DNA from 3 places in the Priestia sp. FSL W8-0524 genome. Region 2 is predicted to be linked to each of the others. Evidence: predicted binding sites of a transcription regulator. Region 2 holds the regulator's gene; each other region holds the start of a gene.
The links. The regulator LexA, encoded in region 2, represses DNA repair genes until DNA is damaged. The targets are predictions, from matches to a motif close to CGAACATATGTTCG.
Positions count from the first base shown of each region.

Region 1: the regulator LexA is predicted to act here: its motif matches at 2,454-2,467, upstream of NST66_RS17240 (Y-family DNA polymerase).
Region 3: the regulator LexA is predicted to act here: its motif matches at 2,490-2,503, upstream of uvrB (excinuclease ABC subunit UvrB).

Region 1 covers NZ_JBBOUG010000001.1:3,295,481-3,306,731, forward strand. Annotated here, with positions in the region: gene NST66_RS17230 (hypothetical protein) at 1-900, opposite strand, end outside; gene NST66_RS17235 (hypothetical protein) at 1,137-2,018, shown strand; gene NST66_RS17240 (Y-family DNA polymerase) at 2,515-3,780, shown strand; gene NST66_RS17245 (excalibur calcium-binding domain-containing protein) at 3,883-4,896, opposite strand; gene NST66_RS17250 (hypothetical protein) at 4,996-5,658, opposite strand; partial or broken gene NST66_RS17255 (metallophosphoesterase family protein) at 5,951-6,775, opposite strand; gene NST66_RS17260 (hypothetical protein) at 7,360-8,271, opposite strand; gene NST66_RS17265 (hypothetical protein) at 8,294-8,893, opposite strand; gene NST66_RS17270 (cold-inducible protein YdjO-related protein) at 9,203-9,403, shown strand; gene NST66_RS17275 (cold-shock protein) at 9,636-9,836, opposite strand; gene NST66_RS17280 (hypothetical protein) at 10,730-11,026, opposite strand; gene NST66_RS17285 (MFS transporter) at 11,084-11,251, opposite strand, start outside.
Region 2 covers NZ_JBBOUG010000001.1:3,745,881-3,757,131, reverse strand. Annotated here, with positions in the region: gene NST66_RS19720 (glycosyltransferase family 2 protein) at 1-847, opposite strand, end outside; gene NST66_RS19715 (GtrA family protein) at 844-1,236, opposite strand; gene NST66_RS19710 (ArnT family glycosyltransferase) at 1,257-2,762, opposite strand; gene NST66_RS19705 (hypothetical protein) at 3,045-3,245, shown strand; gene NST66_RS19700 (hypothetical protein) at 3,313-4,758, opposite strand; gene lexA (transcriptional repressor LexA) at 4,967-5,584, opposite strand; gene yneA (cell division suppressor protein YneA) at 5,731-6,060, shown strand; gene NST66_RS19685 (YneB family resolvase-like protein) at 6,114-6,782, shown strand; gene NST66_RS19680 (DUF896 domain-containing protein) at 6,852-7,082, shown strand; gene tkt (transketolase) at 7,250-9,256, shown strand; gene sirA (sporulation inhibitor of replication protein SirA) at 9,406-9,846, shown strand; gene NST66_RS19665 (YneF family protein) at 9,937-10,149, shown strand; gene NST66_RS19660 (ABC transporter transmembrane domain-containing protein) at 10,240-11,251, shown strand, end outside.
Region 3 covers NZ_JBBOUG010000001.1:4,713,585-4,724,835, forward strand. Annotated here, with positions in the region: gene uvrA (excinuclease ABC subunit UvrA) at 1-436, opposite strand, end outside; gene uvrB (excinuclease ABC subunit UvrB) at 443-2,422, opposite strand; gene NST66_RS24715 (sigma-54 interaction domain-containing protein) at 2,758-4,419, shown strand; gene NST66_RS24720 (proline dehydrogenase family protein) at 4,484-5,398, opposite strand; gene NST66_RS24725 (DUF2198 family protein) at 5,714-5,938, opposite strand; gene NST66_RS24730 (PDZ domain-containing protein) at 5,965-7,155, opposite strand; gene NST66_RS24735 (S41 family peptidase) at 7,319-8,758, opposite strand; gene NST66_RS24740 (murein hydrolase activator EnvC family protein) at 8,932-10,140, opposite strand; gene ftsX (permease-like cell division protein FtsX) at 10,301-11,191, opposite strand; gene ftsE (cell division ATP-binding protein FtsE) at 11,181-11,251, opposite strand, start outside.

The sequences.
Region 1 (11,251 bases), 450 kb from region 2:
AAAATTTTCAGCGAAGTATTCCTTCATGTATCTATATGCTAATGTCGTTTTTCCCTGACCTGAAGCTCCATGTATGATTACTAAATGATTCTTTAAGTGGGCTTCTGAGATTTGTTCTAACCATCTTTCTCTTTTAATATCTAAATTTTCCTCAATGTGATTAAAAGTTGTAAAGGTCCCCTTAACAAAAGCATCTTTGTTTATCATATCTTTTTTTTCATTTCCACCAAGAACAGTAACAGTTTTACCCCAATGTTGTTTGTGTTGCGTTTGCGCATTAGCATTATCACCAATGCTATATATTTTCTTAATTAGATCATTAAGATTTATCTCAACAGAAAATTCTGAGCAATGGTACAGCCAAGCATTTAAAATATCAAATGTAGTCTCTACCGAACAAGCTAAAGATATTTTTTCTATATCCTCAAATATTTGTTCTTTTAAAGTGTTTTCATCTATTAACTCTATTGATATATTATTAAAGAAATATTCAATTTCATTTGTTGTATAATTCGCATCCAGTAGCTTTTTTTTTACTCTTTCTTGATCAATAGGCTTTTTATCATTAAACGCGCCTATTAATTCAGGACCTACTGTATCAAAACTTAAAATCTTAATTTTAGGCCTTTTTTGCTCATCTTTATATTTAGATATCCTTCTAAAGAAACTATCTGGTTTACTAATTTTGAAATCCGATAACTTCAGATTACTACTAGCATGTGCTTTAATTTGTATAATTTCCAGAAAATTTTTATCTTCGTCCATAATGCTTAAATCTTCCTCTTTTTCTGGACAGTAAATATAATCTCTTTCAGCATTCAAAATTCTATTAATAATATATAGCGTTTGTAACCTGTATCCTCTAAAAGCTGCCGGTGCGCCTAAAGTTGACTCACTCATAAAGTTGTTCCCTCCTAAGGCTAAAACTAATATAAGTATTATTTGCTCTTACTATCTGTTTACTTTTAGATATTCATAGTTGAATACAATTATAGAATAAATTGTTAAATAAGCCTATTTAATAGTCTTTAATAATTAGCACTAAGTGCTTAGGTTAATAATTTCCTTAATTACAACTTTATTATATAATAATGGTGGAATTTTCTAGAAACTAGAGGGATTGGAGGAATTAAATCTTGAACATTTACTTAAAACAGCACTATTCAATTAGTGGTGCTATTCATATTAAGGGTGAGGGATATAGTTTTAATTTTCCGTTTGAGAATAGATGTGAAATTAACGTAACTACATCCCATTTAGAAGTAAATGCGGTATTTAGTACTGAAGAAATAATAACTGATAGTGACTTGGTCAAGACGAGTCCTAAGTTTAAAAAAGTGGTTACCCATAACTTAGATCTTATGCGTCAAAATGCTTTTTATTTAATAAATTTATTAAAGTATTCATTGAATAATGATTGGATAACTGAAGAACTATTAACATTGAACACATCAGAAATCTCAATCGATAATTCGAATTGGAAGGATATCCCTAAAGAGTCTATGCTCCAAATGGGTCCTAGTACATCACCGAGATATTTAACACAAGAATCTTCTATAACAATTCAAAATTATATCAACCAGAAGATAGATCCTTTTGTTGCATTAAAACACCTCCATAGAGCACGTAAAGATGAAGTGCCCCGTCATATGTGGATCGAAGCAACTATTGCTGCTGAACTTGCTATAAAGGAATTTTTGATACGATTAAAGCCTGATATGGAATTTATTTTATTAGAGCTTCCATCCCCTCCTTTAGGTACATTATATGGGAAAGTATTAGAACATTATATTGGGGAAAAATATCCTAAATATAATAAACTAGCAGACGGAGCTAAAACCAGAAATAAACTTATTCATAGACCCAAAGAGACTGATATAACCTACGAAAAAGCTGTTGCATATGTACAGATAGTTGAAGAAGCAATCTATTTCTTACTAAGAAGGCTTTATCCTGAAGATCCAATAATTAATTCCGGCGGAGTTGGCCAGATACAAGTAAGGCATCTTGAGCAATAAAGGAATTTAGTCCTTATTTTATGATGAAATGAAGTGGAAGCATTAAGAAAATAAGGGTACCAAAATAAAGAAACCTTTTGTCCTGAATCTCACGGTAATAGTGTATATAATCATATTAATTTTAAGTATAAAAGCCGGTGGTTTCTAACCAATCGGCTTTTATTACGTAATAATATCCAATGTCTTAACTTAATCCGTTTTTTAAGTTTAAATAAAAAACTCAATAAACCATATATAATCCAGAAAGTCTATCCAATATCATTATAAAATCATTCTAGTTTTTAAGGTCTATCCTTCTGCTAATAGTATAGGGGTTTTTTCTTCCCGAAATTTTAGCAAAAAAGAAAGTCAAACCAAAAATTAAAAGAATCATATATATTTCATTTCCGATAGAATAGCAATAATCGGGAAAACTTTAGAGTTTTTATTGAATAAAGAACATTTGTTCGTATATAATGTAGAGAACAAACGTTCTTTTATTTAAGGAGTTCTTTCAATGGATTATGGGCAGCTACCAAACAGAGTCATTATTTGTATCGACATGAAATTGTTTTTTGCCTCGGTTTCCTCTGTCATACGGGGATTAGATCCCTTGAAAACAAGGCTTGCGGTGGTAGGAGATATCAAAAGGTCAGGATCGGTTGTGTTAGCTGCCACCCCTTTATTAAAGAAAGAAGGGATCAAAACAGGAAGTCGCCTTTTCGACATTCCTAAAAGGAAAGATATCCATGTGGTGAATCCATCCATGGAGAGATATATCAAGGCTTCGAACTATATTTCGAGTTTGGTGTTACAGTATGTGGCTCCTGAAGACTTTCATGCCTATAGCATTGATGAGTTATTTATTGATGCGACAGCTTCTTTGCATTTATTCGCTAAAACACCAGAAGAACTGGCCCATAAAATCATCAACGAGATTCATCGCGAGACACGGCTGACAGCTACCGCAGGTATCGGTCCGAATCTCTTACTGGCGAAGGTGAGCTTAGATCATGAAGCCAAGAACAGCCCAACAGGAGTTGCCTATTGGCGATATGAGGATATTCCCTTTAAGTTGTGGTCCATTCATCCGATGAAGGATTTCTGGGGGATTTCGTCTGCTACGGAAAGACGCTTAAATCGTTTGGGTATTCACTCTATCAAAGAACTCGCTTTTTCTTCAAAAGAGATGTTACGAAAGGAATTTGGCATACTAGGAGAAGAGTTGCACCAACATGCGAATGGCATTGATTTTAGCCGCATTTCTGATGTGTACATTCCTAGCTCTCGTTCCTTTGGAAAGAGTCAGATTCTATTTCGCGATTATACAAACCGAAAAGAAGTGGAGTTATTACTGGTAGAACCATTAGACGATGTGTGTTTTCGTTTACGCATGCATCAAGTGGTAGCACAAACGACCCATTTATCGATTGGTTACAGCAAACAAACAGGTGGAGGCTTCTCAAGACAAAAGAAAATGGGAAGAGCTTCGAACTTAAGCCAGGATATCTTCCCATTTTGTTTAATCATTTTACATACCTATGATAGTGGCATGCCAATTCGCTCTATTGGCATTTCATTATCCAACACGAGCATTCAAGAAAAGGAGCAAATGAGCTTATTTGAGGACATCAATCAGCGTGATAGAGACTATGCTCTTGCCAAAACGATTGATGACATTCGGCTGCGTTATGGCAAGAATAGTGTACTACGTGCCTCTAGTCACCTTCCTTATTCAACAGCTCGTTATCGAAATGGCCTTATGGGTGGTCATAAAGCTTAAGAAGGAAAAAGAGATGAAACCTAGAGGAATAAAAAGAGACCTCCAGTAATGAAGGTCTTTTCCTTTATTATATTGCCTGTCTATGCTCATTTTATTGAGTTATTACTGATCACAGCCAACTCCATCACCATCACGGTCTAGATGTTTAGCGTAACCCGGTTGTCCTTGGTAAACAGGTGCTGCTCCTGCTGCCCTAGCCTCCGTACAGTTTTTAAAGTACACTGTCTGAGATTGTTGTTGTTGCTGTTGCTGCTGTTGTTGAGCCTCAGCTTGAGCCTTTTCTTCAGCTTCTTTACGTGCTTGTTCTGCTTCAGCTTGTTGTTTTGCTTGTAACTCTTCTTGTTCTTTTTGCTTCTGTTCTGCTACACGCTTTTCTTCAGCAATACGAGCTGCTTCTTCCTGCTTACGTTTCTCCTCAGCTTCTTTAGCTTGAGCTGCTTCTTCCTGCTTACGTTTCTCCTCAGCTTCTTTAGCTTGAGCTTCTTCTTTGGCTTTCTGCTCTTCTTGTTTCTTTTGTTCATCAGCTTTATTTTGAGTTTCTTCTTTCTTAGCTGTCTCTGTTGCTTTTTCTTTATTTACAGAAGCAACTACTTTCTTTTCTAGGTTGGGGCTCATCTCCACTTTCTTAACTACATTGTCTTTATCATCAAATGTTGCTTGAATCCATTCTCCCGATTTATCTACATCAGCATACATGTAAACATGGTCTTTCATCTTAGTAGTAAGATAACCTTTCATGACGCTTGTTTTAATAAATTTGGCTTTAGTCATATCGACATCTGCACTTCTTGTTTCCCCTACCATTTTATAAATGATTCCTGCTGCTTCTACAAACTTAAGGGTAGGCTTTGCAGTTGCACTAGCTGTAGTGGCTGTTTTCTTCTCAATTCTTGCTTCTCTTTCAGCTTGCATTTTAGCCTCTTTAGCTTGTTGCGCTTTCTCTTCTTTTTGCATTTGTTGTCCACCAATAATTGCAAAAACTAAAAAGAGAATTAAGCTACCAACAGAGATTAAGAAATATTTTTTAGCTTTCTTCTTTCGTATAGCTCTAACAATTCCCCAAATTAAAAACACTATAAACCCTAATAAACCAATAATACCCAAAAAATCTATCATTTCTTTTTTCTCCCTCGACATCGTTTTATATTGCAACCCTAGAAAAATCCTCTATAATCGGGATGCATAATGTCTTTTTATACTCACTCTGTTACGTTATTATTGAGTCTTCACGAACTTATTAAACATCTCTTGTCGTTTAGTCTCATTATAAATATATTCATCTGAAAACTTAGTTCTCCATGCCTCACTATCTTCACCTAGACTCTCAATCTGAAAACCTAAGTAGCTGTTTAACTCTTCTCGTGTAATTTCTGTAGAGTATATTTTGCCTTCAAACGGTAAAGTTAGTGATACTGATTCTAAACCTTCAAACTGTTTCAGTAGCCTCGCTGGCTCTCCTACCATAATCTTTTGAATTGCGTCTCCACTTTCAAAATACATCTTGTAATCATCTTCTGTTACAGAGCTATTTGGATTTTCTGCTTTGTATGTTGCGAATGAGTCAGCATATTTAACAATAGCTTTGTTTCCGTCTTGTAACTTAGTGGTAGTAATGAACGGACCACCTGTCAAGCTTCCAGCGTACATATTGAATTGACTTTCATCTACAGTAGAAGGCTCTTTTTCTTCTTTAGGTTCCTCAGTTTTTACTGTTGTTTCTTTTGATTTTGTATTAGTTGTATCTTCTTTAGGCTTTGTTTCTTTTTGTGGCTTTGTCTCCTCTTTCTTTACTTCTTCACTAGTTGAAGTATCCTCTGTCGTACTTGAGCAAGCAACCAACATTCCACACATAGCCATAGCAAATAACATTTTTTTCATTTTCTTTTTTCCCCCTATATATCGAAACTACTTAGCATCTTTTGAGTTTTCCCTGAAGGATATAACTATTATTCACTGCATTCCTATAATTATATTAAAAAAGTCACATTTACCATTATAGCAAATGATTTCTATTAATAATGTAGTTATTTACTTTTTATTGAAATTAAATGAATCTACAAACTCATTACACTTGATGAAATTACTTTATATCATGGTGAGAAATAATACAGTTCTTGGAGCAAATTATGAAAAACTTTACAAAGAGTAAAACCATTGAGGAAATTAACCTTTATTTCTTTTTAAAAAAGTTAATTACTTCGTCTTTATAATTAAATTTTGTAACAGTTCAATTTCGTGGGAATAAGTTTTTCCTGTCTTGAGCGTTTTTCGATATAGGTCAACAAAGGGAAGATTACTATTAATAGCATTGTTTACTTCCTCTTGGACGTCATAGGAAATTTTTTAAAATCTTACTTCTGCAACTCCCGTCTCATCAATTTCAAGGATTGCATATTGAGCACGTAAATCAGAACGTACCTTCCCCCATATGTAGAAAGGTTGTCCCATGCTTCCTGGATTAATAATCAGTTGATCATTGCTGCTATAACGTAATAATTGATCATGAGTATGGGCATAAATCGCAACATCATAATAATGCTTAAATAACTCATCAAAGTTTTTCTGGTCACTAGTGGGCCATAAGTCTCCTCCATAATTTTTATTTTGTAGATTGTGACTAACATTGATAGATAAATTATTAACTTGTTTTGTTAGATGTAACGGCAAGTTCTTAATAAGATTAATATGGTTTTTATCCAAATTTTCACACTGATATTGTACTAACCTAGAAACATAGATATCTGTAGCGTTATCAAGATCAATATTCTTATTCAGTACATCAAGGAAACTGTCTTCACAGGTTTCTTTAACATAATCAGAAACTTTAATACTATCTAACATTTCAAATAATTCATTCACTCCAGGACCCGGCATGATTAAATCTCCTAAAAACCAATAATCAGTGACACCTTCTTGAATTGAATCTTCTATAACTGCTTTTAAAAGCAGTTGCATTTCCATGGACATCCGCTAATAAAGCAATTTTATGTTTCATGTATTTCATATGTCCTCCCCCTGAAATTGAAAGTATAAGCAAAGTAGAATGCACATTCTATAACTCTATCATTTTATGGTATATTGTGGAACCTGAAAAATGCTCTATAAGTTCAAGTACTAATTTTCATAGTCTCTTCTAAGGCATACAGATATTTTGTTTTGATAAAGTATAGCCTAACAGTCTTGCTCTTAAATTGAAGATAAAGAATAAGCTGCTTGGTATCTACTATTCCTTGAGATCTTGATCACACACGCATATTAGAACCAAAAAAAGTTACCAAGGGTAACTTTTTTTATTTATGACCTATTATAAAAAATCTGCTTTAATCGTTAGGATACGTTAAATCTGTTAACTCATAATGCATTTTCCTTTTATTACGATCTCTTAATGTAAAAATCCTCATTTGATGTATTTGATATTTCTTTTTTAAAGGAAAGGTTTTAATGGGTTTCGATAATCAAACTTATGTGAACTAGTAGAATTACTGTTTGAAACAAATACATCAGAATAAACGCTTACCAATGTTTATAATTTTTTTATGTGACTTCAATTTTAACATTAGAACCTCTAACTTCTCCTCTTCAATTATTATAAGCATCCATCTGCTCACTGTACTCATACTGAACCATTTCAAAGTCATAGCCCCATCTGCTTAATGCGTTTTCCATTTGCGTTTGTTTCACTTCACTATCAACCGCTACGTTCTTCAACTGATTGTAAGCTGACGTTTGCTGCTGCACCTCATAGTCTTGCATTTGATAGTCATCTTTCCACCTTTGTTCTGCATTTGATTTAATTGTACTAGCTACATTGCTTGGATTAAAATCAAGAACAGGGTTATGAAAACTACCTGATGATGCAGTTTCTTTTTTAGGTTCTTCTGTTACTGGCTCTTCTTTAGCAGGTGCAGGTGTTTCTTTCACTTTAGCCAATGCCTTTTCAGTTTCTGCTTTTGCCTCTTCCGTTTTCGCATTGGCCGTTTTCACTTCATCTTTGGCTTTCGCGACTTGATTGTTAGCTTCCTTTAATTGTTTTGTTAACTCAGTTACCTTAGCACTCGCACTATCTAATTTATCCTTAGTCTCTTTTAAATCACCTTTCGTTTCTTTTAAGTTGCTTTCACTTTTAGCTAATTTGTTTTGGAGTGCTTTCGAATCTTTTTTACCAGCTTCTTTTTTATCTTTTGATGCAGACTCTGCTTTCTTCAGCTTTGCTTCGCTATCCGCTAGCTTGGCTTGAGCGTCTTTAAGAGAAGATTTTGTTTGTTCAATTGAAGATTCTACTTTCTCTCGTCTTGCTTCACTCTTATCTAGTTTTTCTTGAACCTCTACCTTTTGCGAGGTCACTTCTTCTACTGATTCTGGTGTAATCCCAATGCTGATAATCAGAGCAGTAAAAATAAGAGCAATACATGCAACAGGTACTAGTGCCCATGCCCACCACTTACTAAATAACGTTTTAAAGAACCCTTTTTGCTCCTGTTGTCGCGACATTCTCTTTCCCCCATTATTTGATTTAATCAATACGCACTTCTAAACTATTTAACTTACTTGCCAGTTCATTATCTTTTTCATTTGTGATTTGAGAATAAGTCTGATAAGAACCGGAAGGATTTACGTAAGTATTCATATCTTTAACAGCCGTATAAGCATCAAGAGCGACGGTATATTCATCTTTAAACTTAGCCGGAGGATTCTTTAACTCATCCATTGTCTGGTCTAACGAAGTCATAGTAGCTTCTACCGTGGCTAAGTCTCCATTCATATCATAAGATGCCATTTGAGCGGCTAATGCCATGTTAAAATCTGTATAGTGTTGATCATCGATCGTAGCTCCATCATTCCATATAGCTGCATGCCAAACTTCTGTATAACCATTAATGATGTCTTCCATCATTGAGCCAGCAGCTACCATTTGGTCATAGGCTGAGGACAAATTCTCTTTATATTTTTGCTCGGCCTTTTTCTTTTGCTCGGCTGCTACGCGTTCTTGGTGCTTATGATAAGCACCAATTGAAGCAAATGCTGCAATAATGAGCACAAATGTCAAAACAATAAGCATCAGTTTTCTTTTCTTTTTTTCTTTTTCTCTGTCTTCCTGTGCTAAATTACTCACATTCATTCCCCCTCTTAACAACATCATATTACGATTGGAATATTTTTAACTCATAATATAAAAAAAGAAGCAGGGAACTTTCCCTGCTTCTTCTCACTTTGTTATATGTTTTTGCTATTGATCTGCACTGCAAAATGAATGTGGAAAGTGTAGAAGGAAATACAGTAAAGAATAGAGACTCTCAGATTAGATACTGGACTGCATGTCTAACTTTTAAACAATAAAATCCCCCACAAGAAAATGTAAAAGTATAAAGTATTTATGCTCTCTTTATAAGGTATACTTCTAAGGAGAGGAGTAGTGATTAATATGCATTATAGTAAAAGAAATCAAGAACCTCCGATTCAAGAGGAAACAGAAATTTGGGAATGTACAGTAGAAGAGTGTAAAGGCTGGATGAGGAAAGACTTCTCTTATGATAGTCATCAGAAATGTCCTTTGTGTAAAAGTCAGATGGAAGCTAAAAAACGGCTTATTGATAAAATCCCCCGTAATCCGCATAAAAAATAATATAAACCTATGCTTTCTAAAAGATTAAACACTATTTATCCATAAAGAAGTCTTGGTTCCTATTTGCTTTCTATTTCTGTTGTATGTTATAACTAGTTAACCTTGTACCAATCGTCTTGTCTAAAACCCAGGCTTTTTTAAAGCCTGGGTTTTCTATTGAACCAATAGTATGCTAATTATGACACCATAAAAAAAAGACCCCTTCACAGGAGTCTTTTTTTATCACTTTTAATTATGCTTTGTGAACATTAGCAGCTTGTGCTCCACGTTGACCTTGCTCGATATCAAAAGTAACTTTTTGACCTTCTTCTAATGATTTGAAACCTTCACCTTGAATAGCACTGAAATGAACGAATACATCTTCTCCGCCTTCAACTTCGATGAAACCGAAACCTTTGTCTGCATTAAACCATTTTACTGTACCTTGTGTCATAATGTTGCCTCCTGCTGTGGAATACTCCACAAATGTATTACTAATCTTGCCCAAACATACTATTTCAAGATAAAAACTTCTACTTAGGGTTTTTTCTTTTCTCAATATACCGAACAAAAATAAGTTATCTGTAGTATAACATATAGTAGGATTGATAGCAAATAAGGAAAGTATCCCCTTCAACAAGTTCTAACTATTCACCTTCCCCCTACCAAGACTTATGATAGGCATATGTAGCATAGCTATTCCTAATAATTCATTATTTAATCTTTCTTATAAATAAAGAGCATATGTAATCCAAAAAACACCTGTTAACTTTACTGAATTATAAAGAGGCTATTGGGATATTCTAATTAGGGAAGAAGGAAAACAAGTTATTGATTACAACTAATCATTACAAAGCTTCTTACATTTAGGATGAGGTGTCTACAGCAGGCATATTTCAGAAAACCTTATTGTAAATCGATGTATGTTTGATTCATAAGGGGATGGTAGTTATGGACGTAGTAAGAATATATATAATGGGTAGACAATAATATTCATTTATCACTATACAAATGAGGTGTTTGTCCCAGACCAAGAACGATTTCGTTCACATTGTATATTTTTTAGCTCAATGCTTAAATGAGGTGTTTGTTAAAGAGAATATACTTTTTCAAGTTACTGTTTCATTAGGCAATGGAATTACGTAAATGAGGTGTTCCTTAAAGATCATATGCTGCATTAAAAGCTGATTTTTCCTTCTTCACATGACGGGGTGCATAATCGTTTGCATCTCGTTTTTGTTATACATACTATCTAAGGTATACTGGTTTGTTTGCATGTAAGGCTTCCATTAAGGTGTACAGAGTTCTCTACATAGGTTTTCTTTAATTGTACCCGTACCCTGTTACTCAGTAATCATCACCGTAATCTACTGTAACAGACACCTCTTTTTTCTTCTCTTTACCATTAGCATATCCGTGGACTAATACTGTACTTAAATCTTCTCCACCTAAAAATTCAACATCTTTGGGAACAAAATCAATGTCTTCTTCGTCTTTCATATACGTAGCCGCTACCGCTAAAGCAAGTTTACTAATTTCCTTCTTATCCATTTCAATGGATGGTTTATGAAGGAACAAAATGAGGTTAAGCGGTTTAATCGATGTTCGCTTTGTATAGTGATCCAAAATAAAAAAAATAGCCAACGTAAAAAGCCACTTGTATAAAACAAATGGCCTTTTGCTACGTTAGATATGAGACTTTTATTTTTCTATACAAAGATTGCTCTGAGTTTGTTTAGTCTGTTTTCGTTTAGATAGAACGTTGTCGGCAACAATTACTACGACAGAAACGGCAAGAGCAAAAGCACCAATCCAAGGAATATAATTCAACAAGCCATTTTTGACAGCAACACCGCCGATACCAGCTCC
Region 2 (11,251 bases):
GACCTAAACCAAGTAGCTGAATACCGCTAAAGAAAGTGATAGCTACCATAATCGAAGTCCAGCCAGGCTGAATATTTTCACCTATCAGCCAAACAACAATCGAATAACTTAAAACGAGAAGTGATACAAAAACTGATAACAAGCCAATAACCATTACTAAACGTAAAGGTTTCGTTGAAAAACCAATAATTCCATCTGAAGCAAACTTGATCATCTTTTTTAAAGGATATTTTGTTTCACCAGCAAAACGCTCATCGCGCTCATATTCTACATATGTTTGCCTGAAGCCGATCCAAGACATCATTCCTCTTACGAAACGATTGCGTTCAGTCATTTTTTTGAATACGTCCGCAACTTTTCGGTCGATAATACGAAAATCTCCCGTGTCTTTTGGGATTTCAATATCGGACATATAATTTAAAAAGCGATAAAAATACTTAGCCGTTGTCAATTTAAAAAAGGTCTCTCCGCTTCGCTTCTTGCGCTTTGCGTATACAATTTCATAGCCTTGCTGCCATTTAGCAATTAATTCAGGAATCATTTCAGGCGGATCCTGTAAGTCAGCATCAATAATTACGATAGCATCACCTTGAGCATAGTCAATACCTGCTGTGACGGCAGTTTGGTGCCCGAAATTACGGGCAAAATCAATAATTTTTACGTTAGAATCCATAGCTGCTACGTCCTTTAAGATTTCAATTGTTCGGTCTGTACTGCCGTCATTGACGAAAATGAATTCATAGTTAATGTGATTTTCATGCATGACGGAAAGCAAGCGATTATAGCATTCATTAGCTACTTCTTCTTCAAAATACATAGGTACCACGATTGAAATTAGTTCTTTCATGCTTTACCTCCTATCGAGTGATTGTTTGTGTGCTTAAACGTCCATATTTTATTAAGAAAAAAATTAAAAAACATTCCTATACAAGTAGACAACAGTTGTCCAATTATCGGATTAGCAGGTGTATAGTGTACAAGAAGGAATAAGCAAGATGTATTAATTGCTAAAGTAATAAGGTTTACGATGAAAAATTGAGCTAACATCCATTTATGCACAGTTGCTTGAAACACCCACGATTTGTTCCAATAGTAGCTGTTTATGACGCCAATGAAATAGGATAGTACGTTAGCCAATATATAATTCATATCAAAATGAATCAGTGCTAAGTAACTGATAATAGTGAGCAGGGTATTCATTATACCTACAAATCCGAATTTCAGGAATTTTATCACGGTTGCATAATCCCTTCCATTTAATTTATCTCTTCACATTTTGCCTGGGTCTTATTTTTAGTAAACCGTACTAGTAAATAAGATAGAATCACTGAAATACCAAACCCTTCGAGCAGCATAAAGCTTGGGAAAATAAAGAATCGATAGCGAGTTTGAATTTCAATAAGCAAGTGAATAAGAACGTATCCTATGATTAGTAATAAAAACAGTGTATACGGATATTTATCCTGCTTCTTCAGGAATAAACATATAAGTCCAATAATGGAAAGAATAGTAGTTGAAACGTAAATGATTCTTTCATAACTTTGAGCAGCACTAATTAATTTCTCTTTATTAAAAGGTACATCTTCTTGAGGAGTTAATGAAATACTCCAAAATGTAGATGCATCCGTTCCTCCCCACATATTCAGGAATTTAATGTGAAAGAGATCTAAAAGTTGCTCTTTATCTGCTACTCGCTCTTTAATTACTTCTTTTTCTGCTTCAGCTCGTTTTTCTCCAATTGGCATACCCATAAAACGACTAGCATCCTCTGAAGAATAAGAACCGCTTGTTTCATAATTAAAGCCAATAACGAATTTCCATAAAGGATCTCTGTTACTTAAAGGATATTTAGAAATACCGCTCGCTACAAAAGAGTAGTTGATTAGCGCATTTGCAATAAAAAAAGTAGCCAGTACGCCTACGAGGTTTTTTCCTATTTTCTTTCGACGAGTTTTTAACTCAGCAGCATCCTTCGCTTTAATGTAAGGTTGAAGAATTTGCAAGATGAAATAAATGAAAACAGCAACGATAATAATGGGTCCCAGAGGGCGCATTAAATTTCCTAACGACAATAGAAGACCAATATAAAGCCAGCTAAACTTGTTATGAGCAAATCTTTTTATAATAAGGTAAAAAGCTGCATAAAATAAAAAAGTAGCTAAATGCTGATTGGTTAACACTGAGCTGTAGAGAATGTTCGGAATGTAGAACGCATATAGGAAAGCTGCCATTCTCCCAGCAAGTTCGTTAAATACTTTAGCGCCAATTAGATAAATAAAAATAACGGTTCCAGTAGAATAAAAAATATTTAACAATTTTAATGTAAAAATGCTATCTCCAAAACAGCGAATAACAATAGATTCATAGAATGAAAAGCCTAGCTGATATACCCATGTAGTGAAATAAACGCTTTGGTTAAATTCATAATTTCCTTTTGCGATATTACGTGCGGCATCTAACATGACAAGAAAGTCAGATTTTACAGGTGTTTGAACAGAAAGCATCCATGCTAATCGAACACCTAAGGTCAAAACAATCAGTGAAATAAAAAAAACAGTTTTGTTCATGTATCTACTTGCAATAGCTATTAGAAAAATGACAAGGAAAGTGATACATATTCCTTCAATAATAAATGAATTACTTAAAGCCAAGCCTTTTAAGTCCAATGAATTTGTCATCGCGCTATAACTGCCCCATAGAGACCATGTAAGAATCATGACACATAAAAGAATCAGGCTTTTGGATAAAAATGAGTTAAGCATATTACCTCCTGCAAATTATTTCAAAGATAAGGTACAAAATTCCTACCCTATGATACCATATTTTATTATTTTGTATATATTTTTCTTATAGAGTATAATGTTAGATTGTTCTGAAATTACAACAGCGGCACAACGTGTAATAAAAGGTTCAGTGGAGTAGGCAGTGATTTAGTAATAGATAAAAGAGGTTGGGAAAAAAGGATTTTAGTCGAAGCGAAAAACGAACCATTAATCATCATGTTTGATTAGTGGTTCGTTTTTTATGGTGCACGTAGGTTTCATTTGTTTAGTTCTTTCCAGCAGTTGATTGGAGGGCAAGACGAAGACTCCTGCGGGAAAAGCGGAAGGGGTGAGACCCCGCAGGAGCGCAAGCGACGAGGAGGCTCACCGGCCGCCCGCGGAAAGCGAAGTCTTGCACGGAAATCAACTGCGATGTCACAAGCAATCCCTGCTAGCTTATTTATTTCATTTGTTTCCCTTTAGACTTGCTTGGTTTAGTTATGTCTCAATCTCTTCTTTTTTAAAATGTATTTTCTGATGCGAACAGCTTTTATGTTTTAAATCGATCTTTTAATAAATTCCATAGGGAACTCACTCCGAGACTAATGCTGATCAGAATTCCTGATAAAGCTACTATTAAAGCGATATATTCAAAGATAGAAAACTGCTTCATACTATCCCAATTGATGTTTCCCTTTAGCTTGCTAATAACTAAATTCATTCCGTAAATACCGGAAAGAACGGTATAAATCGTTAAAATTAATAATAAGTAATTGTGACGCTTGGCCGCGATTTTCTCTTGATTTTGATACAAAGTACCAAGGGTTTCTTTGACTTCTTGATAAAGAGAATTGATGTGGAAGATTTTTTTAAAGAGCTCAGAAAACTCTTGACCTTCCGTGCGAGAGCTAATTTCTAAAAATAAATATTTACCTGAAAATACAGTAATAGAGCGAATTAGTCGCTCGATGCCCTCTGAATTTTTATGAAACGTGAGCTGAGAATACTCATAGGATAGTTTTAGCAACACGATTTTATAGAAAAAATGCAAAAATAAATTATAGTAATGTTGGCCAAATAGATGATTCATCAAAAGCTGATCCGTTTTAGAGTCTGTCGATTTAGAAATACACGAAAACACATGGTCTGTTATAACGTAATAAGTTTCAGGAGCCCATCTGGAATACACGTGTTTGGTATTATACGTTTTAATATACTCATGGTTGTGTGCAGAGATAAACGGTTTCCCGTCAGGCGTATAGCTATTTAGCTGCCCAGTACGAAATAAAGTTGTGGAGTTAATCTCTTGCTCTTGATTTACCGTTACATAACTTAATACAAACATCCGTTCATCGATAAAATAAGGAAGACTCCCGACGTGCTGTTCACGCGTCGCTTCTTTTTTGATGTGTTCGTTCAAAAATGGCGCGAGCTGTGAAAAAATATAATCCTGTACTTTGCTATAGCGATGGTGTTCATAGGTAATGGTGGATCCATGCTCTTCAGCAAGCTTCGGTTCTAATACACGAAAATGATTCATGAATTCTAAAATGTCATCATAGGTGTAATGATTATGACTCATCTCAGTGCGAATGGTCATGACGCCAATTTCAAAAGGACATAAAAAAACATCCACAGACAGCACGTTGCTAGACACGGTGGTGGAGGAAGTTTGTAGCGTAACGGTATGGTCTATTTTTTTTGAAAATCGAAGCAAGCCTTCTTTTTCGCACGAATCAGGAAATAGAATACATTCAATGTAAGGAAGGAAATATTGATCCAAGCTATCATGAGATACGTAATACTGTTCTCCGTAGTATTCTTTTTCTACATGTTTGTTTTGAATGGAAAAAAACTCAAACATATTTGCTTCTAGTGCATGAACAAGCTGCTCTTTATTTTTTCGATCAAAGGAAAAAGGAAAAAGAAACATGTTCATTGCTTTGGTAGGCATAATAGTTTGAAATGGTTCTGTTTTCCTTGGTGTATTGGTCATAAACTACATCCTTCTTATAGTCGGTTGTATTTTTTTTGAGAGTCGAAAAAATGCAGACAGAAAGTAAAAGGTAAAACAGCCTTTATAAAAACCGCTCTACCTGCCTGTAATGATTCGACGTATCATTTATAATATGCCAATTTTTTTAGAAAACAAACGTAAAAAAACCAACTAACATCATGATTAGTTGGTTTTACATACAGTGTGATTAGTGAATCGTGCGATATACACCAGTGACTTTTCCTAAAATCGTTACGTGGCGAAGAATAATAGGCGCCATCGTTGAATTTTCAGGCTGTAAACGAACGAAATTTTCTTCTTTAAAGAAACGTTTTACCGTTGCTTCGTTGTCCTCGGTCATAGCGACCACAATATCTCCGTTATTAGCAGTTTGCTGCTGACGTACGATTACCATATCGCCATCTAGAATACCTGCTTCAATCATACTTTCTCCCATAATTTCAAGCATAAATACATGATCATCTGGAGAAACGAATTTATCTGGAAGAGGGAAATATTCTTCCACATTTTCAACGGCTGTTATAGGAAGACCCGCTGTTACTTTACCGATAACAGGAACATTAATGACATTGCTTTTAGGGATGTTTACTTCGTCTAGTTGAAGAACTTCGATTGCTCTTGGTTTTGTTGGATCTCTGCGAATTAACCCTTTACTTTCTAAACGAGCTAAATGCCCGTGTACAGTGGAGCTAGAGGCTAATCCCACCGCTTCCCCAATCTCACGAACAGAAGGCGGATAACCTTTTAATTTTACTTCGTGCTTAATAAAATCTAGTATGTCTTGTTGACGTTTTGATAGCTTCATATTTTTCACCTCGATTTTAGCTATTCTTTAGGTGAATTATACCACGTGATGTGTCAATATACAAACATAAGTTCGAAGAATTCCATTGACAGAAACAAATGTTCTCAATAAAATAAGAACATATATTCTGATAGGGGGATCATAATATGCACCAATTCTTACATTCTATGAAACATTACGCTATTTTTTTTGCAGTTATCGCTGCACTTACATATGTATTGACGCTGGTTTTAGGAGCGGATAAAGTAGATTTAGACAAATATTCAACGGTTACTATTACAAAAGGAGATACGCTTTGGGACTTGTCCAACAAGTATCATAATCACCATCATTTGACCACCAATGAATTTGTCAAATGGGTTGAAGACGTCAATGATCTAAACTCAGACACTGCCCAGTCTTTATCTCCTGGAGATAAATTATATATTCCTGTTTTAAAAAAAGAGTTACATAATCAAGTGGCAATTGAACAGTAGTGTGTAACGGCCGTTCCTGAATATTGTTAGAAGCCGAAAAGGTCGTGATAAAAGTGGACGCCATTATTTATTGCCGTGTAAGTACGGATAAAAAAACCCAAGAAACATCTTTACAGCGCCAGCAAGAAGAATTAAAAAAGCTTGCTGATCTTCACCATCTAAACGTAAAAAAAGTCGTAATGGAAAAAGCAAGCGGATATGACGTAGACAGAGAGGGTATATTGGATGTTCTTCATACAATGAAAGAAGAAAAAATATCTGTGCTGCTCATTCAAGACGAAACGCGATTAGGCAGAGGAAATGCCCGAATTGCGCTTCTTCATGCTTTTCATAAAGAAAATGCTACGATTTATACGATTAGTCATCAAGGTCAGCTTCAGCTTTCAGAATCTGATTCGATGGTGTTAGATATTATTAGCTTAGTGGAAGAGCATCAGCGGAAATTACATAATGCTAAAATTAAAAGAGGAATGAAAAGAGCCGTAGAAAACGGTTATCGTCCGCAGCAAAATTTAAAAAATCAAGGAGTTAACTCAGGAAGAGAAAAAAAAGAAGCGCCGATTGAAGAAATTGTCCGCCTTCGTCATAACGGCTTAACCTTTGCTGAAATTTCAGTTACGCTAAAAGGTTTTGGTTATAATATTTCAAAAGCAACGGTACATCGTCGCTATCAAGAGTATCAAGAGAGTGCTCAATCTCTTGATAAAACGAAAGAGATTTAGTAAGATGACTACATGTTGCCGGAACGGTTCGGTAATTTTAATTATTGATTATAAGGAGATAGGTTTTATATGCTATCAAAAGATAAACTTGCTCGTATTAATGCTCTTTCAAAAAAGGCAAAGGCTGAAGGTCTGACAGAATCTGAAGCGAAAGAACAGCAAGAGCTACGTCAGGAATATTTAAAAGTTTTCCGACAATCTATGACAAACCACCTTCATACGATTAAAGTTGTGGACGAGGAAGGTAAAGATGTTACGCCTAAGAAGTTAAAAGAGAGCAAAAAGAAGCGTCTTCACTAAGACGTTCTAGTAAAACTAGAGGGAGAGTTCCCTCTAGTTTTTTGTATATTTTTAATAAGGCACACAAAAACTGTAAAAGTGGAAATTTTTTTGGTTCAAGTATTGTACAAATAAGCAAATCATTAGTATGATAACATATGTACATAGTTTTGAAAGGAATGAAGAGTATGACACAACGTATTGAAGATCTTTCGATTGCAACAATTCGTACTTTATCAATCGATGCGATTGAGAAAGCAAATTCAGGTCACCCAGGTATGCCAATGGGAGCTGCTCCAATGGCATATACATTGTGGACAAAATTTATGAACATCAATCCAAAGAATCCAAACTGGTTCAACCGTGACCGCTTTGTATTATCAGCAGGACACGGATCGGCACTATTATACAGCTTGCTTCATTTAGCTGGATATGACTTATCAATTGAAGACCTTAAAAACTTCCGTCAATGGGGAAGCAAAACACCAGGTCATCCAGAGTTCGGTCATACAGCAGGTGTTGATGCAACAACTGGTCCACTAGGACAAGGTATTGCAATGGCTGTTGGTAAAGCAATGGCAGAACGTCATTTAGCTGAAACATACAACAAAGAAGGTTTAGAAATTGTAGACCACTTTACGTATGGTATTTGTGGTGACGGAGACTTAATGGAAGGTGTATCTGCTGAAGCAGCTTCATTAGCGGCACACTTAAAATTAGGACGCTTAGTTGTTTTATACGATTCAAATGATATTTCTTTAGACGGAGATTTAGATCGCTCGTTCTCTGAGAACGTAGAAGATCGTTTCAAGGCTTACGGATGGCAAGTAATTCGCGTTGAAGACGGCAATGACTTGACAGCGATTGCAAACGCAATTGAAGAAGCAAAAAGCGATTTAACACGCCCAACGCTAATTGAAGTAAAAACAACAATCGGATTTGGTTCTCCAAACCACGCGGGTACTTCTGGCGTGCACGGTTCTCCATTAGGTTCCGATGAAACAAAATTAACAAAAGAAGCTTATGCATGGACATTTGAAGAAGATTTCTATGTGCCAGAAGAAGTGTATGCTCACTTCAAAGCTACAATTGCTGAAGATGGCCAAAAGAAAGAAAACGAATGGAACGATGTATTTGCACAGTATAAAGAAAAATATCCTGAACTAGGTCGTCAATTTGAACTAGCAGTAGAAGGAAAGTTACCGGAAGGCTGGGAAGAAACGCTTCCAGCATACGAAACGGGTTCAAGCTTAGCTAGCCGTGCTTCTTCTGGAGAAGTATTAAACGCAGTAGCACAAGCTGTACCTCAATTCTTCGGCGGTTCAGCTGACTTAGCTGGGTCAAATAAAACAATGATTAAAGGTTCAGAAGACTTCACTGCAGCTGATTACAGCGGACGTAATATTTGGTTCGGTGTACGTGAATTTGCAATGGGAGCTGCATTAAACGGTATGGCTCTACACGGCGGTGTAAAAGTATTCGGAGGAACATTCTTTGTATTCTCTGATTATCTTCGCCCAGCAATTCGCTTAGCAGCTTTAATGAAGCTTCCTGTAACATATGTATTCACACATGACAGTATCGCAGTTGGAGAAGACGGCCCAACACATGAGCCAATTGAACAATTGCCATCACTTCGTGCAATGCCAGGTCTTTCAGTGGTTCGTCCTGCAGATGCAAATGAAACAGCTGCTGCATGGCGCTTAGCATTAGAATCAACTGACCGCCCAACGGCGCTTGTATTGACTCGTCAAAACTTGCCAACGCTTGAAGGTACAAAAGAAAATGCATACGAAGGCGTGTCTAAAGGCGCGTACGTTGTATCTAAAGCTGGTAAAGACCAAGCGGATGCATTAATACTTGCAACAGGCTCTGAAGTAAGCCTAGCAGTAGAAGCACAAAAAGCATTAGCTGCAGAAGGCATTGATGTATCTGTAGTAAGTATGCCTGCATGGGATCGTTTCGAAGAGCAATCTGCTGAGTACAAAGAAAGTGTTATCCCTAAATCAGTGAAAAAACGTTTAGGTATTGAAATGGCTTCTACACTTGGCTGGGAACGCTATGTTGGAGACGAGGGACAAGTTCTTGGTATTAATCACTTCGGTGCATCTGCTCCTGGTGAAACAATCATGAAAGAATTTGGTTTTACAGTTGAAAATGTAGTAGCAAAAGTGAAAAGCTTGCTTAATGCATAATTCTTTTTCACAAGAAAGAGCAGACTCCTATGGTCTGCTCTTTTTTTTCGACAAAAAAACAAAGAAATTTTTTCATCGATAGACAAGCATTGCGTACACCATTCGGTATAATGGTACAAAAAAGAACGAGCCGAAAGGGAGGATGAATCGTGAGAACGTATGAAGTATATTTAATGGAGGAAGAAGTTGCATCATCCTATTTTCGAAGAGAAAAGCTCATTTATCAGCTGCTGATTGAATATAAAATGAAACGTCACTTGCAGGAAACGCATTTACAAAAACAAGTTCATTACATTACTCGCCAACTGCCCAATTCATTTATTCAACGAGAATTACTTCAGGCGTTTTCTCATTATCCTCATTTTTTTACTCATCAAGAGACGTTTGTGCTAGAATATCCTCATAAAAAAAGTCGAGCATCTATAAAATTAACGAATCGCTGTATAACAATTGAAGGAGATGGCAATGTTGATGCTGAGACAGCTTTTTTTGAAGTATTACGCAAGCTAGATCCTTGTTTTTTAGCAGTGAATTATGGAACGGATGAATACGGCTGGCTGAGGCCTGTGAAAACAAGAAAATTTGTGTAATTATTTAAGGAAATTGGAACGGAAATATTGTATAATAGCGTATGGTCTAGTACACTGTAAGTTAGACAACACGAAGGAGGAAGTAATACCATGGGAATGTATATTCTAGTTGGTGTTCTAGCATTAATTGTTGGGATAGCGCTAGGATTTTTCATTGCTCGTAAGTATATGATGAGCTATCTGAAGAAAAATCCACCAATTAATGAACAAATGTTAAAAATGATGATGATGCAAATGGGCATGAAACCATCGCAGAAAAAAATTAACCAAATGATGAAAGCAATGAACGGCCAAATTAAATAATGGTTAATTGGACAGACACTCTCTATTCAGAAGGGTGTCTTTTGTTTTATGATAGAGATAAGAAAATGGTTGTGGGGCTAGGGGGATACGATGAAAATTTTTCGAGAGTTATGGTGGTTTTTCAAACAGGAAAAAAAGTCTTACATAACGGGGATAGCGCTGCTCATTATTGTGGCAGCATTAGAACTTCTCCCGCCTAAAATTATTGGTTTAACGGTAGATGGCATTAAAGAAGGGACGCTGAATGGAAAGCGCTTAATGCAGATGGTTGGCATTTTGCTAGGAGCTGCTGTTGTGGCCTATTTCACAAGATACATATGGCGTATTATGATATTTGGTTCATCTGTTAAACTAGCCAAGCAGCTGAGAAATACCCTCTACACTCATTTTACCAGGATGAATCAGGCCTTTTATCAGCGGCGGCGAATTGGGGATTTGATGGCCCATGCAACGAATGATATTCAAGCTATTCAACAAACTGCAGGTTCGGGCGTTTTGACGCTCGTGGATTCCATTGTCACAGGAGGGCTTGTTCTATGCACAATGGCCCTAACAATCAGCTGGAAATTAACGCTTATTTGCCTTATTCCTATGCCGCTTATGGCCGTTTTAACAAGTTACTATGGTACATTGCTTCATGCGCGGTTTCATCACGCACAAGCAGCATTTTCTACTTTAAATGATAAGGTTCAAGAAAGCATTAGCGGAATTAAAGTCATTAAGACGTTTGGGGAAGAAGCAGCTGATGTCGAAGAATTTCGTATGAAGTCTGCAGATGTTGTTCAAAAGAACATGAAAGTAGCACGAGTAGATGCATTGTTTGATCCGACCATTTCGATTATTGTAGCACTTTCTTTTTTACTTGCTCTTATTTTTGGCAGCAAGATGGTGATTAATGAAGAGTTAACACTGGGGCAGCTTGTTACCTTTACAACTTATTTGGGCCTTCTTATTTGGCCGATGCTCGCGTTTGGCTGGCTATTTAACATTGTGGAACGAGGAAGAGCATCATATGACAGGGTATTTTCTTTATTAAAAGAAGAAAATTCGATTGAAGAAGCAGCGCATCCTAGTGTTGAACTGCCAACAGGAAATATTGAAG
Region 3 (11,251 bases), 970 kb from region 2:
CAGGGTACTCTAAAATTCTATCTACCATTTGCTCAATCGTTTGAGACGTAATTTCAATTCCATGATTAGGACAAATCGGCTTTCCTACACGAGCAAACAAAAGGCGCAAATAGTCATAGATTTCGGTCACAGTTCCGACGGTTGAACGAGGGTTTCGGCTCGTTGTTTTTTGATCGATTGAAATAGCAGGCGACAATCCTTCGATCGAATCTACATCTGGCTTATCCATTTGACCTAAAAACTGTCTTGCATACGCCGAAAGTGACTCGACATAACGTCTTTGTCCTTCAGCATAGATTGTATCGAAAGCTAAAGAAGATTTACCAGAACCTGACAACCCTGTTAATACCACTAATTTGTCTCGCGGGATTTCAATATCGATATTTTTCAAATTGTGGGCTCGTGCACCTTTTACCACGATTTTTTCCATCGCCATGTTTTATCACCCTTCCGCTTTTAATTCTAGAATCAAGTCACGAAGCTCAGCTGCGCGTTCAAAGTTAAGCGCTTTGGCTGCTTCTTTCATTTCTTGTTCCATTTCTTCTACGAGCTTTGCTTTTTCTTTTTTATTGAGTTTATCAAATGCCGGTGCTTCTTCATACGTTTCTGTATCTTCTGCTACTACTGTTGCACGAATTGAGCCTCGAACTTCTTTTTGAATCGTTGTCGGTGTGATACCATGCTCTTCGTTGTAAGCTTCTTGAATACTTCTACGACGCTTGGTCTCATTGATAGCAATGTCCATGGAGTTTGTGATGCGATCTGCATACATAATGACATGTCCATTAGCATTTCGCGCAGCACGTCCGATGGTTTGAATAAGCGATCGTTCTGAACGCAAGAATCCTTCTTTGTCCGCATCTAATATGGTTACTAACGAAACTTCTGGAATATCTAAACCTTCACGAAGTAAGTTAATCCCTATGAGCACATCATATTTTCCAAGCCGCAGCTCTCGGATAATTTCAATACGCTCGAGCGTCTTCACCTCAGAGTGAAGATATTGAACTTTAATGCCAATTTCTTTTAAGTAGTTCGTTAAATCCTCAGACATTTTCTTTGTTAACGTCGTGACGAGCACTCGTTCATTTCGCTTAATCCGGTCGTGAATTTCTCCAATTAAATCATCAATCTGCCCTTCAATTGGTCGAACTTCAATATTTGGATCTAATAATCCCGTTGGACGGATAATTTGTTCAATCACCTCAGGCGCCTTCTCAAGTTCGTAAGGACCTGGTGTTGCTGAAACATGGACGATTTGTTTAATATGCTGTTCAAATTCATCAAATTTAAGCGGACGGTTATCTAATGCAGACGGCAAGCGGAAACCATGGTCCACCAACACTTGTTTACGCGCTTGGTCTCCATTATACATTCCTCTAACTTGAGGAATGGTAACGTGGGATTCATCCACCACAAGAAGGAAATCTTCCGGGAAGAAATCCAGCAGTGTATAAGGTGTAGAACCAGCCGGACGAAGCGTTAAATGACGAGAGTAATTCTCGATTCCTGAACAAAATCCCATTTCTCTCATCATTTCTAGGTCGTAGCGAGTGCGCTGCTCCAAGCGCTGCGCTTCTAAAAGCTTTCCTGCTTCTTTTAACTTCTCTAGCTGTTCTTCTAGTTCTTTTTCAATGTTTTGAATGGCCACACGCATTTTTTCTTCCCTCGTGACGAAGTGAGATGCCGGGAAGATAGCCACGTGTTCACGATCTCCAATAATTTCTCCTGTTAAGGCGTCGACTTCGCGAATGCGGTCAATTTCATCCCCGAAAAATTCCACGCGAATACAGTGTTCATCTCGAGACACAGGGAAAATCTCAACAACATCACCGCGAACGCGGAACGTTCCGCGCTTGAAGTCAATATCGTTTCTTTCGTACTGTACATCCACTAGCGTACGAAGCAGCTGATTGCGTTCTTTTTCCATTCCTACTCGAAGAGATACGACCATTTCTTTGTATTCTTCCGGAGACCCTAATCCATAAATACAGGATACGCTGGCAATAATAATGACATCTTTTCGTTCAAAAAGAGCAGAAGTTGCCGAGTGACGAAGTTTATCAATCTCGTCATTAATGCTTGCATCTTTTTCAATAAATGTATCTGTTTGAGGTACATAAGCTTCAGGCTGATAGTAATCATAGTAACTGACAAAGTATTCGACTGCATTATTAGGAAAAAACTCTTTAAACTCACTGTACAATTGACCAGCAAGCGTTTTGTTATGAGCCATAATTAATGTCGGCTTATTTATTTCCTTAATAACATTAGACATAGTGAAGGTTTTTCCCGTTCCTGTAGCACCTAATAATACTTGATGCTGCTTACCTTCTTTAATTCCTTTCACAATCTTTTCAATTGCCTTTGGCTGATCACCTTGCGGTTGATATGGGGATACTAATTCAAACTGATCTTTCAAATGAAGGCCTCCGTTTCTATTTTCTTGTTTTATCTATTTTTATTACGATATGTAAAAACCGAAAACACGAACTGATATTCGTATTTTATCACTTTATACTCATAAATGAAACTAATGAGTATTAATCTTATATAGTGTTTGTTTGTTTTGATTTTTTACCCTGTTACTTTATTACCCACTAAATTCTTATACTACCCTTTTCGAGGGGAATACAACTCTTTAGATGAAAGCAATAAAAGAAAGTAAGCTGCCTAATTGTTTGAAAAAGATAGGCTTTTGCGCCAATTTCTAAATTATGATACAGTATAAAAAATATGTACTGAGAGGGGTTTAGTATGGCAAGCGTTGATCAAGTTCTTATAAATAACTCCTTTATAACAGTTGAAGAATCAACTTCTTTAGCTAAAGTGAAATCTGAACTTTCCAACTATGATTTCGTTGTAGTCACAGCAAGTACCTTTTATGTAATACAAAAAGATGAACGATACCTTTTAACAGGTCATGACGAGGCATCGTCCATTAAAAAAGTAATAGCGGACACAAATTGGCCTTCATCTTCTACTTCTACGTTAGCCAATTTACAAGCCAACACAAACTGGAATAGACCAGTCCTCATTCAAGCAGAAAACCAAGAAACCACAATAGGACTTGTAACACCTTCACAGTGGATTACACATTTGCATAGCCAAAATGAGATATTAGCTTCCTATTTTGATACATTGGCAGAAACCATTAATGATGCAGTGACAGCGGTCGATCATGAAGGAAATGTAATCTTGTGGAATACTGCTGCGGAACATACGTATAAGATTCAGAGAGATAATATTATTGGTAGAAAAATCGGAGAGCATTTTAAAGATGAATCCATCATTCTACATACGATTCTAAATGAAGGGCGTCCTGTGCGCGGAACGTATCATCGTCCTAATGAACAAACTCACGTGCTCATCAATGCATCTCCTATTATAAGAAACAACCGAGTCATAGGTGGAGTCGCAACCGAACATGACATTACCAATATTGTAAGACTAAATGAAGAAATTGATGTATCTCTTCTCATTCCGAAAGATAATCCATTTTCTTCTTTTGCGGGTATCAGTCCTGAAATTAAGCAAGCCGTTGACATTGCCAAAAAAGTGGCATCTACAGATATGCCTATTTTATTAACAGGAGAACCTGGTTCTGGGAAAGAAATGCTGGCTCAGGCCATCCACTACGGGGGATCCAAACATAAAGAACCTTTTTTATCTTTAAATTGCGCCACTATTCCATCTGGACTTCTGGAAATTGAACTCTTTGGTCATCAAAAAGACGTCTTTTCAGAAGATCCAACGACCATTGCAGGAAAACTGGAGCAGGCTCATAACGGGACGTTATTTATTGAAGAAATTGATAAAATGCCTCTTGAAATTCAAGTTAAGTTTCTCCGTTACTTGGAAGAACGAGCCTTTTATCACGTTGGAGGCACGGAAGAAATTCAAGTCCAAACCCGAATTGTAGCCTCTACTACGACGCCTTTGGAAGAGTTGCTAAAAGCCGGTGAATTCCATGAAAATCTTTACTATTTGCTGACCGTCATTAATATTATCATTCCGCCGCTTCGAGACCATAAAGAAGACATTGAAGCATTAACGCAGCAATTTGTACAGGAATTTAGTAAAAAGTATAAAAAGAAGGCTCCTTTCATCAGCTCTGAAGTTCTCGAAGCCTTTATGCAATACGATTGGCCAGGAAATATTCGCGAGCTGAGAAATACGATTGAACGAATGATTTTTCTTAGTGATCAGTCGTTGATTACCCTTACGCACCTTCCTGACAATCTGAAGGATGCCAGTTCTTTCACAGAAGTTCAAAAAGAAGAAGATTCTCTCCAAGAAGCTAGGCTAATAGAAGAGACTCTTCAAAAAACCTATGGAAACAAAAGTGCAGCAGCAGATCTGCTTGGCATTTCGCGCGGCACCCTTTATAACAAAATCAAAGAATACGGATTAAACTAATTAAAAAATTCGACACGAAGCTCAGGATACTTGTGTCGAATTTTTTATGTTTCTTGGACTGAACTTATTTGGAGAAATTTTTTAATACGAACCATACGTTGGCGGGGCGTTCGGCTAGGCGTCTCATGAAATACCCAAACCAATCAATTCCGTAAGGAACATAAACCCTGACTTTATATCCTTCTTTGACCAGACGATCCTGTAGCTCTACGCAAATTCCATAAAGCATTTGGAACTCAAACTGATCATTTGAAATGCCGTTTTCTCTTACTAATCGTTTTGTATACTGAATCATTTCCTCATCATGACTTGCTACAGCTGTATAGTGTCCATTTAATAAATGCATTTTAATGATTTTTTTATAGTTTTCATCTACGTCTTTCTTTTCCGGAAACGATACTTCTGGCGATTCTTTGTAAGCTCCTTTTACCAGACGTAAATTGGCTTGATATTGATGTAAGTCATTCATATCTTGTTCTGTACGATAAAGATACGCTTGAATCACAATTCCAATATTATCAAATTCTTTGCGTAATTCTTTATACATATCAAGGGAGATTTGGCAGTGCAAGTAGTCTTCCATATCAATTCGAACAAAAATATCATTCACTCTGGCTGTGTGTAGAATTCTGCGCATATTTTCCATACAAAGCTCTTTGCTAATATCCAATCCTAAAGAAGTCATCTTTAATGATAAATTTGATTGAACGCCCGATGCTGCAATGGCTTCTAGTGTCTGAATGCACATGGCTGTAGATAACCTAGCTTCCTCTTCTGTAAAAACAAATTCGCCTAAATGATCGAGTGTCACAACTTTCCCACCATTGTTAAGCTCCTTGGATGTTTGAATTGCTGATTCAATTGAGTCTCCAGCAACAAAACGAGCTGCCCCCATCCGCAATCCATACTTTTTAGCTAATTTATTCATTGAATGATTTTTGCCAAGCGACTGAAACATCGTTCTCATTAACACTTCCATCGATACTAAACCTCCTTCTATTTTTAAAAATCAAAATAAATATAATTTTCAGATTAATTTCTTTATTTTTCTATACCCCAACTACATATTTGTACACACATTTAAAATAATTTACACAAAATTGTTTAAGTTATTTTATTTACAAACATATTTGTATAATTAATTTAATTATACTCATTTATCGATGGAACCGTAACAACAGTGTTATGAGTTCTAACTCGTTTTTCGACATAAAAAAGCTCTCCACATTTCGTAGAGAGCTTTTGCGTACGTTTTGATAATAGGACGATTCACTTATCATCAAAGCAACAATCTTTATTTTCCAGCTGCTAGCATGCCTTTTGCATATATAAAACCAATGGCTGCTGAAAGTAAATCTATTAAAATAATAAGCGGATAATCTGCGTACCCTTTATATACAGAAACAGCTATCAACAAAAGCGTCAGCGCTGTGGCAACATATAGGTTATATGTTACTCTAGCAAACAGAACAAGCAATATGGCGGGTAGAAAAACTGCGGCAATCGTTTTGACTTCCACAAACATTTCTCCTTTTTATCCGTCTTTTAACCAGCTTGTGAATTACGTTTTGTATAATTGTGTACAAACAAAATACCTAGTTCATGATGTTCGTTGTCATACAATGCTCGCTGAGTAAAGCGAACTTCTCCATTTTCGTCAATAACTTCTAGCTTACAAAAAGCACGGTTATTCACTTGTAATGCTTCATAAAATTTATGGACTTCAGATATAGCGATTCCATTTACTTTAATAATCACTTCTCCTACTTTCAAACCCATTTTCTCTGCCGGAGAATGAGGGATGATTCCTAACACAACCAAACCTTGTGTACGCTTAGTAAATAGTGCGGGCGCTTTTTCATCGCTTCGACGCTGCTGCAAACGAATCCACTCTCTTCCTATGATCGCTAGAATAACAACAGCGACAGCGGCAGGAGGATAAAAAATAGCAGCAATTGTAATAATCGTTAATCCCACGCCTAATGCTAATACACGCTTACCGGTAAATTCAATAGATTTAAATGGAACCATACTTTGAATTCGCTGATAAAAACCGATAGCAAAAGGAACAAAAAACAGGCTAAATGATGTTCCGTCAATAGATAACACAGGCCACCATGGAAACACAGACGTAATGGCGCTGCCTGGAATTAAGACAAAAAGCGGAACAACCCATAATTTTTGAGAATAATGAGCCCCAATTTCCTGCCCTCTTTTACTTTTCACAATGGCTGGAGACGTACCTTTTGCTCCAAACTTCCAAATTAAATATCCTTCTGCTAATACAAGCAGCGACATTAAAATAGTAAGAGAAGGTAAATCTGCGTTATGAGCTTGCACAGACCACGTTTGAATAAATCCTTCACCGAAACCAGCTGCAGGAATAAGCAAGGTCGCAAGCACAGCCAGTCCTACGGTATAAGAAGGAGAAAGCCATTTAAACGTCCACGGGCCGCTTATGATAAAAGTTAAAACAGCTACAAGTACAATCGTTCCTATAGATACATAGACACCTAGCAACACGGTAACAACGGATAAAATCAAACCAATAATGATACCTGGAAAAAATAAATATTTTGCTTCTAAAATAAAATCAAACACGCGAACATGAAAATTCTGACGCTCTCTCTTGACGCGAGAAAGACCTACAAAAAACGAGACGAGCAGAAATAAATAAGTTAACGGGTGCAAAAATAAACGCCCGATACCTTTTAAAAGCTCTAATGCAAAATCCATTTTTTCACCACCTGTATTTTTCACATTTTTATTACAACATTTACGATTGATTGTTATGTATCATAGGCTTCTTTATTTTATCAAAATGCATCACTAACCGACAATGTTGTTTTTACTAAAAAAAGTTCCGTGCTTTGGAAAAGCACGGAACTTTTTCTGCTTCTTATTGACTAGCTAGCTTTAAAGCCGTTTGAAGCTGACGATCTTCATCTTTGGATTTAATTTTTTCTAATAGTTTTGTTTGTAAAAGCGCTGCTGTATCTTCATCAATTTCACCTGTAGCTTTTTGCTTATTGGCTTTTTGGAATGCAGTTACAGCTGTTTCTGTCTCTTTACTAAAATATCCGTCTGTACGTCCAGGTTCAAAGCCAAGGCCTTTTAGCATCACTTGAGCATTCTTCACTTGGTCACCTGTCATATCACGTGTTAATGGCTTTTTATCAACTTGAATTGGATTTGCATAATAGTAATCCGGCTGCTTGACTTCTACCGTTGGTTTTATACCTTTTTCGTTAATCCAGTTTCCATCAGGCGTTAGCCATTTATAGAACGTTAATTTTAAATTACTGCCGTCTTCCATTGGAACAGCTTGTTGAACCGTTCCTTTTCCATAGGATTTTTCACCGACTAGCTTGTATCCGCCTGCTTCTTTTAATGCCCCGGCAAGAATTTCAGAAGCAGATGCACTTCCTCCATCAATCAAGGCCACAATTGGATAATCCTTTTGCTTTTTCATTGAAGAAACCACTTTTTGACGTTCACCGTTACGATCTTCAATTTGAATGTATGGCTTTTTATTCGTTACTAATTTATCGAGCATTTTTTCAACACTCGTTAAATAGCCACCAGGATTTCCACGAACATCTAGAACTAAACCATCAATATGTTTATTTTCAAGTTTTTTCAACTGTTTCGTAAATTCGTCTCCCGTTGATTCAGAGAATGACGTAATTTCCATGTAACCAATTTTTTTATTGTTTACATTTTTAACAGAAGAATAGACGGTTTCAATTGGAATCTCATCTCTTACAACTTTTACTTTCATCGTTTCTTTCACGCCTGGTCTTTGAACATCTAATGTCACGGTAGAGCCTTTTTTACCTCGAATTTTTAATACCGCTTCATTCAATTCAAGACCCGCGATACTTTTACCATCGATCTTTAAAATCTGATCATTTGGTTTTAATCCTGCTTTTTCCGCAGGAGATTGTTTAAACGGAGCTACGATTGTTACTTTTCCATCTACCATGCTTACTTCAGCACCAATCCCCTCAAACGATGAATCAAGAGACTGCGTGAATTGCTGTGCCGTTTTCTTATCCATGTAAGATGAGTGAGGGTCTCCTAAGGTTTGTACCATTCCTTGGATTGCGCCATCTAATAATTTTTTGTCATCTACATCTTTGTAATATTTTGAAGATATCAGTTCGTAAGCCTGCTTGATTTTGTCTAGCTCTTCCTTTTCCACTTTACTATCATTTGAAGAAGTTGTAAGGGGGGTACTGACCGTTCCAGCATTTGCATACTGAATGCCAAAATATGTACCTGCTGCTCCAACAACTAAGGAGAGTGCCATTAATAGTGCAACGATTTTCCGATTCAAGTTCTTTCATCCTCCTCAACCTTAAGCCATCTCTTCTTATTATAATAGATACAACCAAAACTATGTAATAAAAAGGATGCATGTGTTATTTGTAGCAAAAGGCACCACACAAATCAAGTGCGATGCCTTTTTGTTAAACTATATGTTGAGCTTGTACCACGTATGCTAGGAACTTAAAATTTAATATAACGTTCAGGGTTTACAGCAGAGCTTTTGCCTTTCCAATCGCCCTTATGCAATTCAAAATGCAGGTGAGCACCAAACGAACGTCCTGTGTTCCCTATATAACCTAATTGTTGACCTTTATTGATAGATTGACCACTTGAGACGCTGTAGCTCTCTAAGTGAGCATAAACTGTAACCCACGTCTGACCTTCGACATTGTGACGAATAAATACGGCATTACCAAAAGAAGAAGAATGATATGCTCTAATTACTTTTCCGCTTGCTGCGGCTACAACTGGCACACTTTCTCCTCGCTTTCCAATATCAATACCGTAATGTCCTCTTCCAAACGTTTCTCGATATCCAAAATGAGATGTTACCGGGCCCTTTGCCGGCCTCATAAACGACCCGCTTGTAACAGGTGGTGCCTCCTCTGTTGCCCCGGCTTTTTCAATTTCTTGCTGTTGAGCTTGTGCTGCATTTTTTTGATCGGCTAAAATAGAAGCTTGCTCTTCTAATCCAACGGCTTCTTCATTAAATTCTTTTTCCTGATCTTTGAGCGTTTGCATGAGGTGATTCTTTTCATCCACTTGTTTTTGCAGCTGCGCACGAAGATTTTTAAGTTCTTCAAGCGCTTGATTTACTTCCGTTAGCTTGTTTTGAACTTTTGTTTCTTTCTCTTCTTTTGCCTTTTTATCAGCTTCATGCTGCATTAACAAATCGCGGTCAGCCCCTACAATTGTCGAAACCGCACTCACTCTGCTAATAAAGTCTCCGAAGCTTTCAGAGCCTAGCAGTACATCTATGTAATCCACAGACCCGCCGTTTTCTTGTAAAGCACGAGCACGCTTTTTTAATAGCTCATTTCGTTTTTCAATTCTTTTTTTTACAACGTCAATTTCATTTTTCAGCTTTTCGATGTCTTGCTTTGCTTTTTCTACTTCAGCTTCACGGCTGCGGATGTCTGCATTTGTCTGTCCGACTTCTGAATCCAAACGCGCAATCTCAGCTTCTTCGTTTTTTTGCTGTTCTTGAACTTCTTTTAATTTCTCTTTATTTTGATTAATATTTTGGTTCACATCGTTACTTTTTTTCTCTAAATCACTGAGTTTAGTAGTGCTGGCACTTTCTGCATAAGCAACTTTTTCATTACCTATCCAAGCTGTACCTAGTCCAACTAAAACTGCTGCTGTCATTACTAATGTCTTACGTGTCATTTGTTTCTCCCCATTTGCACATATTTCCCCGTATAAACGGGCATTAGCAAGACCCCCATTAGCACTTTTTTCTATTTTTATCTGTAATTACACAACAACCTCACATCTGATAAACATCAAATGTGAGGTTGTTATAATCTATTATGTTAAAAATCTATCTTTATTTTCGTAAGAATTTACGGATGGATAATGTACTTCCCCACATCCCAATTAGACCACCGATTACAAGTAGTAATAGCGATACTTGAAGCACGAATGGAAAAGCAGGTAAAAGTTCAAAGAATCCATCGAACTTAGGCTGAACTTCATTATATAAAACGCTGTACACACCGATAATAACAGCAATTGGCACAATAGAACCAAGCACTCCTAAAAACAGACCTTCAATAAAGAACGGCCAGCGAATAAAGGAGTTTGTGGCTCCAACTAAGCGCATAATTTCAATCTCTTCACGGCGAGCTACAATCGTAATTTTAATTGTATTTGAAATGAGGAACATCGCTGTAAATAGAAGCCCTAAAATCAGTACTACTCCGATATTACGAGCTACTTTCAGCACTTTAAATAACTTTTCAACTTGATCTTGTCCGTATTGAACTTTTGCTGCATACGGATATTTCTCAATTTGTTTAGCTACTTTTGCGACATCAGTCGGCTCTTTTGTTTTAACAACAAACACATCATTTAATGGGTTTTGCTGCTCAAACGGTTCAAAAGCTTGTCCTTCATCACCCATACTATTAATTAAATCTTTTAACTCTTTATCTTTAGAAGAAAACGTCACCGTATCAACTTGCTTAATTGCATCTAGCTTTTCTTTCATTGCTTTTCGATCATCCGCTGTCGCTGCAGCATCAACGTGAACGCGAATTTCCACATCATTTTCAATCAATTTAGCAATGTGGTTTAAATTCATCATCAACATAAAAAATACGCCTACAAGCAAGAGCGTCACGGTAACCGCGCTTGCAGATGCGAATGTCATCCAGCCGTTTCTTCCTAAACTTTTAGATCCTTCACGTAAGTGGCGACCGAATGTCCTAGCCTTCATATCCGTATTCACCTCTTACTTCATCACGCACAACATTTCCATTTTCAATCGCAATTACGC